Regions from separate parts of the Bacillus sp. GB_SG_008 genome, predicted to be linked through region 1. Evidence: predicted binding sites of a transcription regulator. Region 1 holds the regulator's gene; each other region holds the start of a gene.
The links. Region 1 encodes Rex, which represses fermentation and respiration genes when NADH is low (regulators of the CRP and FNR family bind a similar motif). Its sites were predicted from a motif close to TTGTGAAATATTTCACAA; they were not measured.
Positions count from the first base shown of each region.

Region 2: a site for Rex is predicted at 2,262-2,279, ahead of ACTDJC_RS09945 (formate/nitrite transporter family protein). Genes of this name have one in related genera too.
Region 3: a site for Rex is predicted at 2,999-3,016, ahead of ACTDJC_RS07220 (L-lactate dehydrogenase). Genes of this name have one in related genera too.
Region 4: a site for Rex is predicted at 1,859-1,876, ahead of scfA (six-cysteine ranthipeptide SCIFF). Genes of this name have one in related genera too.

Region 1 covers NZ_JBPZSK010000017.1:10,430-15,400, reverse strand. Annotated here, with positions in the region: gene tsaD (tRNA (adenosine(37)-N6)-threonylcarbamoyltransferase complex transferase subunit TsaD) at 1-63, shown strand, start outside; gene ACTDJC_RS22035 (ABC-F family ATP-binding cassette domain-containing protein) at 371-2,296, opposite strand; gene ACTDJC_RS22030 (redox-sensing transcriptional repressor Rex) at 2,479-3,108, shown strand; gene ACTDJC_RS22025 (YdiK family protein) at 3,135-3,332, opposite strand; gene ACTDJC_RS22020 (CPBP family intramembrane glutamic endopeptidase) at 3,335-4,063, opposite strand; gene groES (co-chaperone GroES) at 4,434-4,718, shown strand; gene groL (chaperonin GroEL) at 4,757-4,971, shown strand, end outside.
Region 2 covers NZ_JBPZSK010000003.1:425,096-430,066, reverse strand. Annotated here, with positions in the region: gene ACTDJC_RS09955 (prepilin peptidase) at 112-828, shown strand; gene ACTDJC_RS09950 (cyclic-phosphate processing receiver domain-containing protein) at 841-1,155, shown strand; gene ACTDJC_RS09945 (formate/nitrite transporter family protein) at 1,328-2,176, opposite strand; gene ACTDJC_RS09940 (TerC family protein) at 2,391-3,197, opposite strand; yybP-ykoY riboswitch at 3,284-3,456, opposite strand; gene ACTDJC_RS09935 (alpha/beta-type small acid-soluble spore protein) at 3,670-3,855, opposite strand; gene ACTDJC_RS09930 (MaoC family dehydratase) at 3,991-4,434, opposite strand; gene phaP (polyhydroxyalkanoic acid inclusion protein PhaP) at 4,536-4,971, opposite strand, start outside.
Region 3 covers NZ_JBPZSK010000002.1:441,778-446,748, forward strand. Annotated here, with positions in the region: gene ACTDJC_RS07190 (acyl-CoA dehydrogenase family protein) at 1-139, shown strand, start outside; gene ACTDJC_RS07195 (MBL fold metallo-hydrolase) at 362-1,084, shown strand; gene ACTDJC_RS07200 (TetR/AcrR family transcriptional regulator) at 1,088-1,645, shown strand; gene ACTDJC_RS07205 (permease) at 1,745-2,320, shown strand; gene ACTDJC_RS07210 (hypothetical protein) at 2,432-2,617, shown strand; gene ACTDJC_RS07215 (spore coat protein) at 2,631-2,879, shown strand; gene ACTDJC_RS07220 (L-lactate dehydrogenase) at 3,111-4,061, shown strand; gene ACTDJC_RS07225 (PTS transporter subunit IIC) at 4,082-4,971, shown strand, end outside.
Region 4 covers NZ_JBPZSK010000014.1:15,328-20,298, reverse strand. Annotated here, with positions in the region: gene ACTDJC_RS21455 (ATP-binding protein) at 1-422, opposite strand, end outside; gene ACTDJC_RS21450 (TRAP transporter substrate-binding protein) at 511-1,581, shown strand; gene scfA (six-cysteine ranthipeptide SCIFF) at 1,958-2,107, shown strand; gene scfB (thioether cross-link-forming SCIFF peptide maturase) at 2,211-3,617, shown strand; gene mug (G/U mismatch-specific DNA glycosylase) at 4,039-4,545, shown strand; gene ACTDJC_RS21430 (putative protein N(5)-glutamine methyltransferase) at 4,684-4,971, opposite strand, start outside.

The sequences.
Region 1 (4,971 bases):
GAGCAAGGAAAGAGGGCAACATTAGCATTAAATGCAAATCCTGGCTTGGATATTGAATCATAGTTATTCCGCGTTTAATGAGACACTGAATTTTCGACTCTCGTTAAAGAAGATAAGTTTAGTTAAATGTTAGTGGGGCCACAGATGAAAGTTTCACTTTATACACATAATTAACCACAGCCTGTGGATAAAACCTATATTATCTGTTGATAATATAGGTTTTTTTGTGAGTATAAACTGTGGGTAAATATTATTTTATTTGTGGATAATGTGGAAAAATTAATATTTAGCTTGATAATATAAAATTGAATGTGTGAATAACACTGTGGATAAATAAAAAGGTCAGCGTAACTGCTAACCTTTTTATTTTTTATATTTGTAATTCTTCCCATTCTTCCATACATGCTTCTAATTGTTCTTGTAGTGTTTGTTTTTCTGCTGTAATATCACTTGCTCTTTCGTAATCAGCATATACTTCAGGCAGACAAAGTTGTTCTTCTAATGTAGCGATTTGCTCTTCCATTGCAGCAATGTTTTCTTCTAATTCCTCAATTCTACGCGTACGTTGGCGCTCTTGCTTTTTACGTTCTTTTTCTTCAATATAATTTAATTTTTCTTGCGCCACTTGTTTTTGTGCAGGTTTATTCGTTTCTTGTTCTTCAAGTTCTGCCCGTTCTAACATTTCATTTTTCTTTTCTATATAATAATCGTAATCGCCTAGATATTCCGCTGCCCCGTCTGTTGACAATTCAATAACTTTTGTGGCGATGCGATTAATGAAATAGCGGTCATGAGAAACAAATAAAATAGTTCCTGGAAAATCAATAAGAGCATTTTCTAATATTTCTTTACTACTTAAGTCTAAATGGTTTGTCGGTTCATCTAAAATAAGCACATTTGATTTTTGCATCATAAGTTTTGCAAGAGCTAAACGTGCTTTTTGTCCACCACTTAAAGAAGAGACTGGCTTTAAAACATCATCACCAGAAAATAAAAAGTTTCCAAGTACTGTGCGGATTTCTTTTTCTGGTTGTAGCGGGTAATCATCCCAAAGTTCATCTAATACGCGTTTTGATGATGTTAAGTTTGCTTGTTCTTGGTCATAATATCCAATAGAAACGTTAGAGCCGAATGAAAAACTGCCGTTTAAAGGACGAAGTTTATCCACAAGAGATTTTAATAAAGTGGATTTTCCGATTCCATTTGGACCTACAAGTGCAACACTATCACCTCTCGTTAATTGGAAATGAATGTGCTCAATGATTGGCTCGTTATTATAACCAATTGTGATATTTTTTACTTGTAGTACATCATTTCCACTTTGCCTATCGATATCAAAGTGGAAAGAAGCAGATTTTGTATCACCGAGTGGTTTTGTCATAAGCTCCATACGATTTAATTGTTTTTGACGACTTTGTGCCCGTTTTGTTGTGGAAGCGCGGGCGATATTTTTTTGAATGAAGTCTTGTAACTTTGTGACTTCTTCTTGCTGTTTCTCATAACGCTTCATCTCTTGTTCGTATAGCGATGCTTTAAGTTCTAAATACTTACTGTAGTTCCCCGTGTATTTTCGACTTTGTTTATTAGAGATTTCATATACCTGTGTTACGAGTTTATCTAGAAAGTATCGATCGTGTGAAACGATTAAAATAGCACCAGGATAGCCTTGTAAATATTGTTCCAGCCACGTTAATGTATCGATATCTAAATGGTTGGTTGGCTCATCCAAAATAAGCAAATCTGGTTTTGTTAATAATAATTTTCCAAGAGCTAAACGAGTTTTTTGCCCACCACTTAAAGTGGAGATTGTAGTTCCGTGTGTCTCAGAAGGAAAGCCAAGTCCGCTTAAAACAGAGCGAATATCAGCTTCGTATTGGTAGCCGCCTTTATTTTTATAATCTAATTGCAGGCGATCATACTCTGCTAACAATCTTTCGTGTACAGTGACATTTGTGAAATTTTCTTCTTTCCCCATTTCTTGTTCTAGCCTTCGGAGTTCTTTCTCCATGCGTTGCAAGTCGAGAAATACCGTTAGCATTTCATCCCAAATGGTTAATGATGTTTCAAGACCAGTGTGCTGTGCTAAGTAACCGATAGATACATCTTTCGGTTTAATAATTTCTCCACTGTCATGGGACAGTTCTCCCGCAATAATCTTTAATAATGTAGACTTTCCAGCGCCGTTACGGCCGACAAGTGCAATGCGATCACGCGTCTGTACCTCTAACTTAATGTTTGAAAGAATCACTTCAGCGGCGTATAACTTGGAAAGGTTATTCACTTGTAGTAGAATCAATGTTTTCACCTCAAATAATTTCTTAACTTTGCCATGATTATATTTCTCAATCATACTAAAAATAGTGTATAGTTGAACGTAATAGAGAAGTTCTCTCTCTATTATACAGGGAAAACTTTCAATGCTAAACTTCCGTACATGTTTCAATCACTTGAACAGATAGGAAGAGAGGAGGGGGTTGCATGGAGCAGCCTAAAATTCCGCAGGCGACTGCCAAAAGATTGCCTCTATACTATCGATTTATCCAAAACTTATCGTTATCTGGTAAGCAACGCGTATCATCTGCAGAATTAAGTGAAGCGGTGAAAGTGGATTCGGCGACGATTCGAAGAGATTTTTCATACTTTGGGGCATTAGGGAAAAAGGGATACGGCTATAACGTAAATTATTTATTGTCGTTTTTCCGCGAAACACTTGATCAAGATGATGTAACGCGTGTAGCACTAATAGGGGTAGGTAATTTAGGGACAGCTTTCTTACATTACAATTTTACGAAAAATAATAATACAAAAATTGAGATGGCATTTGACGTTGATGAAGAGAAAGTTGGAAAAGAAATCGGAGGAATTCCAGTATATCATCTGGATGAATTAGAAGAGAAATTATCCGATGATATAAAAGTGGCAATATTAACAGTACCTGCTTCTGTTGCACAAGCTGTAGCAGATCGCTTATCGCATACTGGTATACAAGGTGTTTTAAACTTTACACCTGCTAGGTTAAATATATTAGAACATATTCGAATTCATCATATCGATTTAGCGGTAGAATTACAAACGCTTGTGTACTTTTTAAAAAATTACCCACAATAAAAACGCAGGAATTCCCTGCGTTTTTATTATTTCTTCATACTACCTTTTTTCGGTTTAGAAAAAAGAAGGCGAAGTGCCAAATTAAAATCGACTGTTGCCATTATAGCGAGTAATATTGTATAAAAGTTCCAAATTGTATCTTCAACACTTGTAATTGCTAAGTATGTAAAAATACACCCAAGAAGAAAATACAAAGTTGCCATAACAAATGGTGAAGTTCGCATGTTTAAAATCCTCCGATGAATCCTTGCAATTTTTCAGCTTTTTCTATGTATGGGTGAAGTACAAATGTAATTAACATAACATTTGTATTCATCATAACATGAGCCATAATAGGTACAATAATCCGTTTTGTTTTTACATATAAAAATGAAAAAACAAGCCCCATGGAAATATACACTAATAAATGTGTAGGGTCAAAATGAATTAAAGCAAATATAAGTGAACTCACAATTGCTGCGATAAAGAAGTTATATCGTTTATATAGTGTTCCAAATAGAATCTTTCTAAATACAATTTCTTCAAGAATGGGAGCGAATATAGAAGAAACAATCATAAATAATGGAGCAGCTTTTATAATCTCGATAATGTTTTGTGTATTTTCAGATTCAGGTTTAACTTTAAAAATTTGTGTTTCAATTGTGCCAGCAATTACTTGGGCAAATAAAGCAAGAAAAACCCCCAAAATAATCCATCCTATTGTAGCGGGAATGTTTGTTTTTTCCCGATCCCATTTTTCTGATTGTGTATCGTTGCGTAATATCAAAAGGATAATAATAAGAGCAACAAAGAAGCTAATTATTCCCCAATGTGCAGTTGCCAATTGAACCTCTTCTTGAAAGCTCCTGTTTCCATTGTTGTATATTCCGCTTTTTAAAAGGAGCCACCCTCCAATTACACCTGATAATTGCATTAAAATATATGTAACAACAACCCACCAGTATTGTCTCTTCAATTTCGTAACTCCTTTTTAAATTTTTTGTAATGAAAAAGGAAAATGCTCTATCCATAGAGAAAACAACTTATGGCATCTTCTTATTGTAACATAGGAGAAGAGGGAAAAACGATGGAATATCAAATAGAATCTTCTATCAGTGCCGATCTTCCATGAAGCCAAGGATTTATATTATTGCGCTACCCATCAGGTAAAGAAGAGAAGCTTATGGAAAGACTGAAGAGGATGTAAAATAGTTTTCCGAAAAATTACGTTTTTTCACTTGCAAAAGAAAATGAGATTCTTTATTATAATAAGTGTGTTAGCACTCGAAGTGTTTGAGTGCTAATAAACATAAAATTTACATAGTAAATTGAGGAGGTTATTGTTCATGCTAAAGCCATTAGGTGATCGCGTTGTAATTGAACTTGTTCAAGCAGAAGAAAAAACAGCAAGTGGTATCGTATTACCAGACACTGCAAAAGAAAAACCACAAGAGGGTAAGGTAGTGGCAGTTGGTACTGGTCGTGTGCTTGAAAATGGTGAGCGTGTTGCTTTAGAGTTAGCTGTAGGCGATCGTATTATCTTCTCAAAATATGCAGGTACTGAAGTAAAATACGAAGGTGCAGAATACTTAATTTTACGTGAAAGCGACATTTTAGCAGTTATCAGTTAATTATATAAATCTTTAAAAATTCAAGGGGGTCAAATATTATGGCAAAAGATATTAAATTTAGTGAAGAAGCACGTCGTTCGATGCTTCGCGGTGTCGACACTCTTGCAAACGCAGTAAAAGTTACGCTTGGACCAAAAGGTCGTAACGTTGTACTTGAGAAAAAATTCGGTTCTCCGCTTATTACAAATGACGGTGTAACAATTGCAAAAGAAATTGAATTAGAAGATGCATTTGAAAACATGGGTGCAAAACT
Region 2 (4,971 bases), on a different contig from region 1:
ATGGAAAAACAGGCCTAGTAAAGGTCTGTTTTTTTATAGATAAAGATAAGTTTTTGAAAATACAACATGTTCAACTTTTTTGCTATATTAGGTGCGAAAGGAGATGGCGAAATGCTATTTTATGCATATGCTTTTTTCGTTGGCTTGATACTAGGTTCTTTTTATCAAGTCGTTGCCTATCGTATTCCACTCGGTTATTCCATTATAAAACCGCGCTCACACTGTTCGCATTGTCATTATGTATTACAAGTAAAAGAGTTGATTCCTATTGTATCATTTTGTATACAAAAAGGACGGTGCACACATTGTGATATAAAAATCTCACCTTTTCATCCGCTATTTGAGGGTATTGCAGGTATATCGTTTTTCTTTACAGCGTATTTTATCGGTCCTAGTGAGCAGCTTATTATTGTTTGGACTCTATTATCACTTCTTTTCATTGTTACCATCACAGATCTTCTCTATATGGTAATTCCAAATCGTATTTTATTCTTTTTTGCAGGGCTATTTGTAATAGAGCGTTTTTTTATACCACTTTCCCCATGGTGGGATGGATTACTGGGAGCAGCGGTTATGTTTGTGTTCTTATATATTATTCAAGTAATTCATCCAGCAGGTATTGGCGGTGGAGATGTAAAATTGCTCATTTTACTTGGATTTGTAGTTGGAACAAAAGCAATACTACTGTCACTTTGTTTCTCTTCATTATTTGGTCTTTGCTTTCTTACTATTTCTGTTATTATTCGGCGCATGACTTATAAAGAACCGCTTCCTTTTGCACCATTTATTGCGCTTGGAACAGTATGTTCATATAGTATGTGTATGTAGAGGAGGGATTAGATGAACGTATATATGGATGATCAAAGGCCGTGTCCAGCTGGCTTTATGCTAGCTACCACAGTCGAGCAGGCGCTGAATTTTGTTCGGAATAATAGGGTACATACGTTATCGCTCGATTATAATATGGGATTGCGGCAAAAAAACGGATTGTATTTCATAGATATATTTTGTAAGGAAGGCTTACATGTAGAGAAAATTCATTTACATACGAATGATACGATTGGACAACATTATATGTTAAATCGAATACAAAAAGGAAAAGAATCAGGAGAAATTTCTGCGTCTATTATAATAAAATGCGTCGGGAGTTATTAAAAAATATGCATTCCAAGTTGATTGGAATGCATATTTTTGATGTTCATCAGTAATACCCCTACCTCAAAATTCAGCGAAAGTAAAGAAGGTAGTAGGGGATAACTGCTGGTATGTGCTTGAGTAGTTCAGCTAATAATCAGTGGGGAATGAAGACCTTCCACTGATTAAAATTTTATTTTACATGTACTTGTAATGGAATAATTTCTTCAGTTTGTGTGGAAATGATTCCATCTTCTGTAGATTCTGGGTTACTTTTTGTTATAGTCAAATAATGATAGACCATGCCGACAAACACCGATCCGCCAATAATATTCCCAATTGTAACTGGAATTAAGTTATGAATTGCACCCGCAAAAGAAATTGTATCAGGGTGTGGTGATACTAAAGCAATTGTAAATAGTGATAGATTTGCGATGCTATGTTCATATCCAGATAAGAAAAATGTAAAGACAATAAGCATTATCGTAAGTATTTTTGCTGTATCTCCCTTTACTTGAGAAGGAAGGAAACATGCAAGACAAACGAGCCAGTTACATAAAATACCTTTAAAAAATAGATGCATTGTTGATGCGCCCATCTTTCCTCCGACAACTTCATTTAATAAGTGATTGTGACTAATCGTTTCAAAAATACCAGTCGCATAGAAGAGTGCTGCAAAAAATATTGCCCCTACTAAGTTACCTGCATAACAAGCACCCCAGTTACGTAATGTATCACCAATCGTTGTCTCTTTTCGCAAAGTTGCAACTGTGAAATACATTGTATTTCCTGTAAATAATTCAGCACCGCCATAAAGAATTAAAATGAGTGCGATTCCAAAAAACATGGAAGATGCTAAATAAGTTGCGGGTGAATGTGCATCATGAAAGAAATTCCCTAATTTAAAACATAGTACAATAACAAAACCAATATAGATACCAGCAAGTGCAGCACGAAGAAAATATTGCATTGGATTGTTATCTAGCATTTGTTTTTTCTTCTTTGCAAGCTGCACAAGGTAAGCTACTCCTTGTTCTAGCATAAGTCATTACGCTCCTTTAATCCATCGTTTATAAATACTCTTGATATGAATAAAGTACACGTATTTGTTCATACTTTCAATAAGTTTGTGCAATATTTCACAAAAAGGACATGATTTTAATGAAAGCGTTAACATTTATGTTATATAATATAGTGTGTTTTCAATGATTAAGAAAGTTCGGTCATTTTCAAAGAAAAAGGAAAAAGCGCTGAAATTACAGCGCTTTTTCGTTATATTTTTTCGAATCTTGTTGTACATTTGGCGTTGTTTCTTTTGATAAGAACCAGCCACATGTACCAATTCCAAGCAATACAGTCCAAAATATAATTTTCCAAGTAGCTGATTCTGGGAATTCATGTGGAATCACACCTAATGCAGGGTGAGCCAACGTATGAACCGCTAATTTCACACCAACCCAACCTACAATCGTGAATGCAGCAGTTTCCAACCCAGGTTTACGTTTCAGTAAGTTTACGAAAGCAGATGCGGCAAAGCGCATAATGATTAATCCAATCATACCACCTGCGAAAATAACGAAAAACTGTGCTGTATCGAGGCTACCAATCGTACCAAGATTTGTTTTCGGTAATGTCACAGCTAATGCAACAGCCGCTAAAATAGAGTCAATAGCAAACGCAATATCAGCAACCTCTACTTTAAATACAGTCCACCAAAAGTTTTCTTGTTTTTTCTCTGTCTCTTTTTTCTCTGTTTCTTCGTGTGCTGCATTCTTTTTTACATAAGTTTTTACAAGATGGTTACCAGCAATAAACATTAAATAGATGGCACCAATCGCTTGTACTTGCCATACATCGACAAGAAATGAAATTATAAACAGCGATCCAAAGCGAAATACAAAGGCTCCTGCAAGCCCATAAAATAAGGCTTTTTTACGTCTTTCTTCAGGTAAATGTTTTACCATAATAGCAAGGACGAGTGCGTTATCTGCTGCTAAAATTCCCTCCAAAACAACTAAAATAAGTAATACCCAACCATACTCCAATAATAAAGATAGATCCATTTACATTCTCCTCTCGTTTGTATATGTGCTAAACAAAAGAAGAAAATTCCCCATTGTTTAGCTTCCCCAAAATAAGCTCTACCAATGGCAGAGAAATTTCAAAAAGAACACAAAAAAGACCTCTGCCGTTAATAGGCAAAGGTCTTGCTAGACATATGTAATAAAATATGCCAACAAAGCCGGAGGAACATAGTTCCACGTAATGACGACTTTGTTTCAGAGAATATTTTCTCTGACGCTACTCCCCTTTGGAAATATGCTGTTATGTATAATATATAAGAACTGTTAATGTTTGTCAACCAGTTAAAAAATTTTTGCTCAGATATTTAACGTTTATGCGGGATTGGTTCAACTAACCATCAGGGGGGATGAAAAAACCCCCACTGATGGAAGTTGAACTTTACATACTTTCTACAGGCAAAAGAAAAGAGGCAGAGAATATCTGCCTCAAATCCATTATTTATTTGATTAATTATCCGCGTAATTGTTGTTGTGCAAGTGAAACGAGACGTTTTGTTACTTCACCGCCAACAGATCCGTTAGAGCGAGAAGCTGTGTTAGAGCCTAAATTCACGCCAAATTCTTGAGCAATTTCATACTTAAATTGTTCTAGTGCTTGTTCAGCGCCAGGGACAAGTAGTTTATTTGTTTTCGCCATGTTAGATATACCCCTTTTTCTATTTTCAGCTTATGATAGCTGATAATGTTATTGTATGTGTTCTGTTTTCACTCATACGCGGAAGTAATCGGTCATACTAACAGTTCTTGGATGAAATGAAAAAGAGTAGCAGCGCTACTCTTTTTTCAGGACAGTTGCTGTACCTTCAACAACAACTTTATCGTATTGATTATATACATTTGTTTGTAACGTAATAATTCTTTTGTCATCGCGTTTTTCAATTACTTCAGCCACAACACGTAACGTATCCCCAATTTTTACAGGAGCACGGAATGCCATATTTTGAGATAAATAAATGGTATTTTTCCCTGGAAGCTTTGTTCCGAGTATTGTTGAAATAAAGCTAGATACGAGCATACCGTGAGCAATACGTTCTTTAAACATCGTTGTTTTTGCAAAAGAATCAAGCAAATGAATTGGATTTACGTCACCGGTAAGTTTTGCAAAAGTAACAATATCTTCGTCTGTAATCGTTTTTGTTAAAGAAGCTTGATCACCAATGTGAATCTCATCATAATAAAGCTCATGGACAGATTCTGCTTCTTGAAAAAGATTCATTTCTTCCTCCTTCTTTTCCATGTTGAAAAATGTGAGCCATCCCGATGTAAGGGGAGAAAGAAAGAGACGAGTATTTTTTGCAGTAAGTTGCCACATTTTTCTTATTTCATGGAAGTGAATAGATTGTTTGAGTTTTCCTCGAACTTTTTTACGAGGTCTAGTTGCATGGATTTGAATTCTTCTAAAAAACTCTCCATTTGTTTTTGAACCTCTTGACGTTGTTGTTGTTGTTGGCTAATCAGTTGTTTTACTGCTTCTTCGAATTGTCCGCTTGTTTGTGAAAGTAAAGACAAAGATGCTTTTGTTGGAGAAACAGTAAGTTGGTGCATATGACTAGAAAGTTCATTCCATTTTTCTTGCCATCCGTCAATTTGTTCATTAAAGGAGTTACCAGCAAATTGCTTTACATATTCAGTATATTGCGTGTTTGCTTGTGCTGAAAATTGCTGGATTTCTTTTTCGATTTCTTCTGTACTTTCTGTTAATTTATGCAAAGCTTCCTGCTGATGTTTCAATGTTTCTAATGTAAGTTGTTCC
Region 3 (4,971 bases), on a different contig from region 1:
CGCTGTAGAAAATGGCGATATGCTGCGCATGATGTTATCTGCGCTTCGTAAATTTACTCGTCACACACCGCTTAACGTAATTCCGAAGAAACGTGAAATTGCGGCGAAAGTGTTAGAGGATGAGCGTTATACAGTTTAATATGTAAAAAGCAGGAGTCGTTTAGAGCGGCTCCTTTTTTCGTGTTCATCGATATATCGGCGGAAGTAGTATATTTATCGGCGTTTCGATGATGTTCAACATGCGAATCGTTGAGCGACTCCTGCCTTTTTTTTGCCCAAAAATGGAATTTTCAGTGACAAAAACTAATACCATTAGTATAATAAAACTAACATCATTAGTTTTTAAAAGGGAGCTGGAAATATGAGAATGATGCATGAGAAAACGGTATATCAATTGTCATTTTTGCCAAGAGTGTTTCCTGTGAATTGTTACTTTGTGGAGGAAGAAGACGGTTTAACTTTAATTGATGCGGCGCTGCCATATAGCGCAAAAGGCATTTTACAAGCAGCTCAAAAAATCGGAAAGCCGATTACTAATATTGTATTAACACATGCACATGATGATCACATTGGTGCGCTAGATGCATTAAAAGAAGTACTTCCTGATGTTCCTGTTTATATTTCAAAGCGGGACGCACGTTTGTTAGAAGGAGATACGACATTACAAAGAGATGAACCAAATACGCCAATAAAAGGCGGTGTACCTAAAAAAGTAAAGACAAGACCAGATGTTTTATTAGAAGATGGAGATCGAATTGGATCGCTTCTTGCGATTATGACACCGGGACATACACCAGGTTCCATGTCGTTTCTTGATACGCGAAATAACACTCTTATTGTCGGAGATGCATTTCAAACAAGAGGAGGCACTGCCGTTTCAGGACAAATGAAATTTTGGTTCCCGTTTCCTGCGATGGCAACGTGGAGTAAAGAAGTAGCATTACAGAGTGCAGAGAGATTAAGAGAATATGGGTCTTCCTTACTTGCAGCAGGACATGGAAAAATGATAAAGGATCCAGCCGCGGCAATAGACCGTGCGATTGAGGAAGCAAAGCGAAATATAGAAAGCATGAAAGAAGGTTAATTTATGTCACCGAGAATAGGGCTTACATTACAGAAAATCATCGATACAGCAGCAGAAATCGCAGATGTAAACGGAATGCAAGAAGTAACATTAGCGTCATTATCGCAAAGGCTAGGGATACGCTCTCCCTCTCTATATAATCATGTGAAAGGTTTACAAGACGTACGAAAAAACCTTGGTGTTTATGGAATAGAGCAGCTGCATGAGGAGCTGAAAGAGGCGGTAGAGGGTAAAAGTATGGATGAAGCAATTCATGCATTAGGAGAAGCGTACGTGTCGTTTGTCCGAAAACATCCTGGATTGTATGAAGCAACTTTTTTACGAGATGAAGAAGTACAACAAGCAGGAGATGGAATTGTAGAGCTTTGCCTTCATGTTTTACAACACTATGGTTTAGAGGGTGAAAAAGCACTCCATGCGACGCGTGGATTAAGAAGTATTTGTCACGGATTTGCGTCGATTGAACAGCAAGGTGGATTTGGATTGCCGCTGGATTTAGATGTGAGTTTACATTTATTACTGGAAACGTTTATTAAAGGGCTACATGTAATAAAAGAATAAATAAGGGGAGAGAAAACATGAATTTTTTGCTGTTCATGCTTCTTTTTACAGTAGGTTGCGGCTTGTTAGAGATGAAAGTGCAAAAGGATGTGAAGTGAAATGTTTGCAGGACATTTTGGCTTAGCTGCAGCAGTGAAGGCAAAGTCACCGAAAATACCGCTTTGGGCTCTCATGTTAAGCACACAACTATTGGACGTGATCTTTGTGCCGCTTTATGTTTTAGGAGTAGAGACAATAGAGCCTATTGGTGGTAATGGCTATGGTGAAGCAGTGATTCATGCGGATTATTCACACTCTTTAATAGGAGCACTGTGTATTGCCTTTTTTGCAGGAATAGTGGGTATGAAGTTTTGGGGAAGACGAAGTGGCTTTGTTATTGGAGCGGTAGTTTTTAGTCATTGGATCCTTGATTTACTTGTGCATCGTGCTGATTTGCCATTACTTCCAGGGAATTTCGGAGACTTACCTATGCTTGGTTTTGAGTTGTGGCGATTTCCAGCTATTAGTATCGCATTGGAATGTATTCTTATTGCATTAGGTAGTATATCATACTTTCGATATGTTGTTTCGAGTGTAGAGCAACAAAAGAAATCTATAGCAAGAGTAGCCGGCGGTGTAGTAGTTGTGTTATTAATTCTTTCGTTAATTACAGATGTAGTTGGCTTTGCGGCTTGAGTATGAATAAGAGGGAACCTTAGAAGCGATCCTAAGGTTTTTTTAGTGCATACAATCTAAAAATAAATAGATACTAAATCTTGAATGAACAAAGAAAGGAAGGCTGTTACGATGCAAAATTTAAACGAGCTTGAAGTGGAGAATTTACGTCATCTTATTGGCGGGCATGCAACAGTTATTAACAAATTACAAGAGTATGCACAAGCATGTACGGATCCGCAGCTGAAGCAGATGCTGCAAAAAGATGTGCAAGATGCACAAAATACGAAACAACAATTAATGTCTTTTCTAGGATAGGGGGGTAAAGAACATGAATGAAAAAGATATGGTAAATGATTATTTAGCTGAATTAAATGCAAGTTTAACAGGCTATGCGAATTACATTGCTCAAACGAATAACGATCAATTATATCAAACGTTAATTCAAATTCGTAATCAAGACGAAATGCGTCAACGTAATCTGTATCAATTCGCAAAACAAAAGAATTATTATCAACCAGCAGCTCCTGCTAATCCAACGATTGTTCAGCAGTTGAAGAATCAATTAAGTGCACAATAAGAAAAGAAATTTTTTAAAACGGGTGACGTGATTGAGACGTTACCTGTTTTTTTGTGAAAGTAAAAAGTTCGTGACTTTGTCGAAATTATATGCAAGGGGACATAAAACGTCCATATTATTTGTGATATATTTCACAAATTGTACATGGTTTCCATGGTAAAAACTTCTATAATAAAAAGTGTAAAGAACACAGCACAAAGAAAATTACACTAAGAAGCAGGTGAGATTGTCATGAATAGAAACACAAGAAAGATTGCGATTATTGGTACTGGATTAGTTGGATCAAGCTGTGCGTATTCTATTGTGAATCAAGGAATCTGTGAAGAATTAGCGTTAATTGATCTGAATCATGAACGAGCAGTCGGCGAAGCAATGGATTTATCACACTGCATTAATTTTACAAATACAAGAACAAAAGTATATGCAGGAACTTATGAAGACTGCAAAGATATGGATATTGTTATTATTACAGCGGGACCTGCTCCAAAGCCAGGTCAAAGTCGCCTTGATACTTTAGGGGCAAGTGCGAAAATTATGGAGAGTATCGTATCAAGTGTAATGGAGAGCGGATTTGATGGCATCTTCCTAATCGCATCAAACCCAGTTGATATTATTACTTATCAAGTTTGGAAATTATCAGGTTTGCCAAGAAATCGCGTCCTTGGTACTGGGACATCACTAGATTCTTCTCGTTTAAGAACAATTTTATCTGAAATGCTGGAAGTTGACCCTCGTAGCATTCACGGTTACTCATTAGGTGAGCATGGCGATTCACAAATGGTTGCTTGGTCACATGTAACAGTAGGTGGAAAGCCTGTCTTGCAAATTTTAGAGGAGCAAAAAGAGCGTCTAGGTGAAATTGATTTAGATGAAGTTGTGGAAAAAACAGCAAAAGCTGGTTGGGAAATTTATAAACGGAAAGGAACTACTTATTACGGTATTGGGAATGCGTTAGCTTATATTGCACGTTCTATTTTTAATGATGATCACTGTATTATTGCTGTATCAGCCGTTTTAGACGGTGAATATGGTGAGTATGAAATTTCCACAGGTGTACCAGCTATCATTACAAGAGATGGTATAAAAGAACTTGTCGAACTGAACTTAACAGAAGCTGAAGAAAGCCGATTTGCAAAATCAAATGACATTTTACGCGACTACATGAAAACAATCGGTTACTAAACTAGAAGAAGGTGAAACAGATGAAGGAATATATCATGCCTCGTATATTCAAAGGATCTGCAGGAATTGCACAAGGTATTTTCGTATCTCTTGGAATTGGTTTGCTCATCGAAAATATAGGAAGAATTGCTGATATTCCTATGTTAATTACAATTGGAGTTGTTGCAAAATCACTTATGGCACCAGCAATTGGAGCAGGAATCGCTTTTATGCTTGGAGCAAATGGACTTGTCATTTTCTCAGCGATGGTTGCAGGAGCGATTGGAGCTGGATCAATTTCGATTACTGCAGCCGGCTTGATGATTAAAACTGGTGAACCAATTGGTGCGTTATTAACAGCAACACTAGCAGTTTATATCGGTAAACGATTAAGCGGAAAAACTGCTTTAGATATGATGCTTGTTCCGTTTGCTGCAATATTAGGTTCAGGTTTAGTTGGTATTTGGTTATCCCACAATATTAGCCCGGTTTTAAATGCGGTTGGAGCATTTATTAAAGATAGCTCAGCAGGCAGTCCGTTTATTGCTTCTATTTTACTTTCAGTTGTTTGGGGTTTATTATTAATTTCTCCAGCGTCATCAGCAGCTTTAGCGATTGCCCTTAGCCTAGACGGCGTAGCAGGCGGTGCTGCACTTGCAGGATGCGTCGCTCAATTTATCGGATTCGCTGTTATCTCTGCGAAAGAAAATAATTTAGGCGGTATTTTGGCACAAGCCCTTTGTACACCGAAAGTACAGCTTCCGAATATTACTAAGAACCCGATGATTCTTGTACCAACTGTTGTCGCCAGTGCAATTGTAGGTCCTGTATCGGCGCTTGTATTCCAAATGACAGCGGGGAAAGAAATTGCGGGTCTTGGACTTAGTTCTTTAATCGCACCAATTAACTTAATTTCAAGCAAAGGATTAAG
Region 4 (4,971 bases), on a different contig from region 1:
ATGGGCATAAACGCACGAATTACAGTACCTATTTCTCCCTTTGCTTTTGAAAAATAAATATGTTCTGCAAATGCAGGTTCTTCATCTGCTCCTTTTGAAGGTTTCCCGATCATTTCTTTCACAGGATGCGAGTATCGAACTCGTTCCATATTCATAACTACAATATAATCTGTTTCATTAATTACTCTAATCTTTTCAATAACAGGATTTAATGTAACCCATCCATTTGTTTCTTGAAGAGCCCTCTTTACATCTGACATTTCTGCTACCGTTCGCGCTGTATTCATAGATCTAATTCTTAATTCTTTCTCTTCTTTTTGTTGAATATTTGCGATTATAACCCCTCCACTAATCATGAGCGAAAATATAACTACTGCATAAGAAAGAATCGTAATTTTCCAACGGATTGGTAATTTCCTCACTTTTGGCCCTCCTTTCCTCAAAAAGCATCTTTACGAATAGAAATCTTCTCGATATGCTTACAATAACAACCTCAAAAGGAGAACTAAGATGAAAAAAGCAGCTACTTTTATACTCCTTTTCATCACTTTAATTGCAAGCGCTTTATTTATTAAATATCAGGGTTATTTTTCTCAAAATACACTCTCATACGATGATGAACAAGAGGGACTAGAAGACCAAATCGTCTTTAAATTTAGCCATGTTGTAGCCGAAAACACACCAAAAGGACGTGCTGCCAACAAATTTGCTGAACTCGTTGATGAAAAATCAAATGGTAAAATAAAAATAGAAGTCTTCCCTAATGGAAGTTTATATTCTGATATAGAAGAATTTCGTGCTTTAAAATCTGGGCAAGTACAAATTATTGCTCCCTCTACATCAAAACTTGGAGCGTTCTCCCCTGAATGGGGCGTACTTGATTTACCATTTGCTTTTTCAAGTTATGAAGCCTTACAAGAAGGCCTAAACGGAAAAATTGGGGAACAATTACTTCAATCCTTACAAAAAGATGGAATAAAAGGGCTTGCCCACTGGTCCAACGGCTTTAAACAAATCACTTCAAATAAAGGACCCATTTATACACCCGAAGATATAAAGGGACAATCTTTTCGCATCATGCAAAGTAATGTAATCAAGTCCCAATTTGATTTATTAAAAGTTCACACATATCCTGATTCATTTAACTCTACATATCAATTAATTGAATCAGGAAAAGTTGATGGCGAAGAAAATACCATTTCAAATATCTACTCTAAAAAATTCTATAACGTCCAAAACTATTTGACAATTACTAACCATGGGTATTTAGGATATGTTGTCATGATGGATCAAAAAACCTGGGACAAACAAACGAAAAAAACAAAGCAAACACTAATGGAAGCAATGGAAGAAACGACTGCTTGGAATAATCAACAATCCATTCAAATGAACAAAGAACAACTTGAACTCATGAAACAAAACTCATCAATTCAAATTCATGAATTAAACGACGAACAACGAAAAGAATGGGAAAAGACACTATCACCTATATACGACCAACTTGCTCCTACGATTGGGGAGAATTTGATGGAGGAGTTGAAGGAATTACAGCGGAAGTACGAAACACATGTTCCGCAATAGCAAAACTCATAAATATTCAAGGATAGATACCTAAAAAAATTCGTCCTTTCTTAAGAAAGGACGAATTTTTTATTATAACAGGGAATCCCAAATCATAATTACATGCGAACGTTACGCACTCTCGAAATTCTTCAAATCGTGATGAAGAAAAAGTAGAAACGAAATCAAGTGGATTTTCCGCAGTATCAAGACATCAGGAATGATTGACGTGAACCCGCGGTGTTGTTAAAATTATTGTTGGAATTAATGTGAAAGGATTCACAAGTTTTGACCTTCATTGTGAAATTATTCACAAATATTACTTCTTAATGTGAAAAGTTTCACATTATTTAACTCTTATTTCTTCAAAAAACATTTTAAAAAGGAGTTGTGCGTTATGAAAAGAATCGTAACACTGAGCACTCGTAAACTGAAGGATACCGCAAAACACGGTGGATGCGGTGCATGCCAAACATCTTGCCAATCAGCTTGCAAAACGTCTTGCGGAGTTGCAAATCAGAAGTGTGAAAACACAATGAGCAGATAGGAAATAAGAAATGTACCGCCCAACTGCTTTCCAGATGGGCGGCAATTTTTATCCCGCTAATAGAAGTTTCACTTTATGGACAAAAGGAGTTTGATTATTAAGTATGATTCATCAATATAAATTAAATGGATACAACATCGTGCTGGACACCTATAGTGGATCGGTGCATGTTGTCGATGACCTCGCCTATGAAATCATCGGGCTTTATGAGAATACTCCTGCAGAAGAAATCGTGACAATGATGCTGGAGAAGTACAAATATGATTCCAACATCTCCGAGGGGGACATTCGCGAAACAATCGCGGATGTCGAAGAGCTAAAAAATGATGGACAACTCTTTACTGAGGATGAATTTAAGGACCTCTCAATCGATTTGAGAAATCGTCAAACTTATGTAAAGGCTCTCTGCCTCAATGTCGCGCATACCTGTAACCTATCATGCGAATACTGCTTCGCCAGCCAAGGAAAATATAACGGAAACAGAGCAATCATGAGCTATGAGGTTGGACAAAGAGCCATCGATTACCTATTAGAAAACTCCGGTCATCACCGAAACCTCGACGTCGACTTCTTCGGTGGAGAACCACTCATGGCATGGAAGGTTGTCAAACAGATTGTCGCTTACGCAAGAAGCAAAGAAAAAGAGCACAAAAAGACTTTTCGCTTCACCTTCACTACGAATGGCATGCTGCTGAGCGATGAGATCACCGATTTCTTGAACGAGGAAATGTACAATGTAGTACTAAGTCTTGATGGAAGAAAAGAGGTTCATGATCACCTTCGCAAAACCGTCACCGGAAAAGGAAGCTACGATTATATCGTTCCGAAATTCCAGGAATTCCTCGAAAAGCGTGGAGACAAAGAATACTATGTACGTGGAACCTACACTCGCAACAATGTCGACTTCACCAATGATATTTTTCACATTGCAGATCTTGGTTTCGACAAGCTCTCGATGGAACCAGTCATCTGTGATCCACGTGAACCATATGCGCTCACTGATGAGGACCTCCCAGAGATTTATAACCAGTACGAAATTCTCGCCAAAGAAATGCTAAAGCGCGCGGAAGAAGGGAATGGCTTCACCTTCTATCATTACATGCTTGACCTCTCAGAAGGTCCTTGCATCCAAAAGAGAATTTCCGGCTGCGGCTCAGGAACGGAATATCTCGCTGTCACACCATGGGGCGAACTCTTCCCTTGCCACCAGTTCGTCGGCGATGAAGAGTACAGCATGGGAAACATCTGGGATGGAATTACAAAACCAGAAACGCAATGCCAATTTAAAGAAAACAACTGCTACTCGAAGCCGGAATGCCAAGACTGCTGGGCGAAACTCTACTGCAGTGGCGGCTGCCCTGCCAATGCGCTGCATGCAACCGGCTCCCTCAATGGAACTTACGACTTCAGTTGTGACATCTTCCGTAAGAGAGTCGAATGTTCCATGATGGTTAAAGTAGCTGAATCCATTAGAGGTATGGAGCAAAGTGAACAGGCCATAGTGGAATAAACATAAAGATGCCAAAAGAGGCTGAGACATAAATCAGAAAAAATCTGGTTTATGCTCAGCCTTTTTGAAAATATTTCAATGTCTTTGTTTAAATTCAAGAATTCACATCCTGATATGTCTATCCTTAGAACAGCCTAAATCTATCTCTAAAAACACGAATGATAAAAACACTTTTTCAGTCTATAACTTTTTTAACAGTCCAATATTTTATAGTCTAAAATACTTTGTGTGTAATCGAAAATACCGTTAAGATAGCAACCAGAAGCATCATGAATTTTGTTCGTTTTTGATTCACTTAAACTTCCCCCTTACATCTTTCTATAGACAGTTTAATCCAACACACTGAGAAGAAACTAAAAGGGTTGTGGTAAAATAAAAAAACTTTATCAGTTTGTATTCCATATAAGGAGGCTGTGTATTCTTGAAACCAGTTAATGATCATATTAAAAAAGGGTTAAAAATTTTGTTTGTCGGCTTTAATCCAAGCATTCGCTCAAGTGAAACAGGGCATCACTTCGCCAATCCTAATAATCGTTTTTGGAGAATTCTCCATGAGGCGGGACTAACACCGAGAAAATATGATGCTTCGGAAGACTATAAATTATTGGATTTGGATATGGGTCTTACAAACATAGTAGCAAGACCAACTAAAGCAGCAGGTGAGATTACCAAGGACGAGTATAAAAAAGGAAAAGAAATTTTAAAACAGAAAATTACACAGCTAAAGCCCGAAGTAGTCTGTTTTGTTGGGAAAGGCGTTTATCAAGAATATAGCGGTCGAAAGGTAGCACCATGGGGAAAACAGCCTGAGTCAGTCATACCTGGAACAATCGATTTTGTTGCCCCCTCCTCAAGCGGGTTGGTAAGAATAAGGCTTGAAGAAATTGTGAAGATCTATAAGCAGTTGGCTAAATTAGTATGCAAGTAAGACATCGATAGGTATTTAATACGGTCGTTTTTTTGCAATATAAGGGTATAGACAAATGCAACAAAAAATACACAGGCTTGTCAGCAGTTATCCCCCACCTATCTTCTTTGTTTCCCTCTAAATCTTGAGGTGGGGGTCTTACCGCCCGTTAATGCGGGATAAACAGGCAGGCCTAGTTCCGATGACAACGGTGGCATCCAGTTCATTAGAACAGGCCACCTGCGGTATCAACCCATTACGAGCGAAGATCTCGACAGTTTGCTTTGCCTGCCGTTCACTAGTCTCGACCAACAAGTGACCGCCAGGTGCCAGCCAATCTGGCGCCGCAGCCGCCAACCGTCGCTGGACATCAAGCCCATCCACACCTCCGTCAAGTGCCACACGCGCCTCATGTATGCGAGCCTCTGAGGGTAGTATCCTAATCAT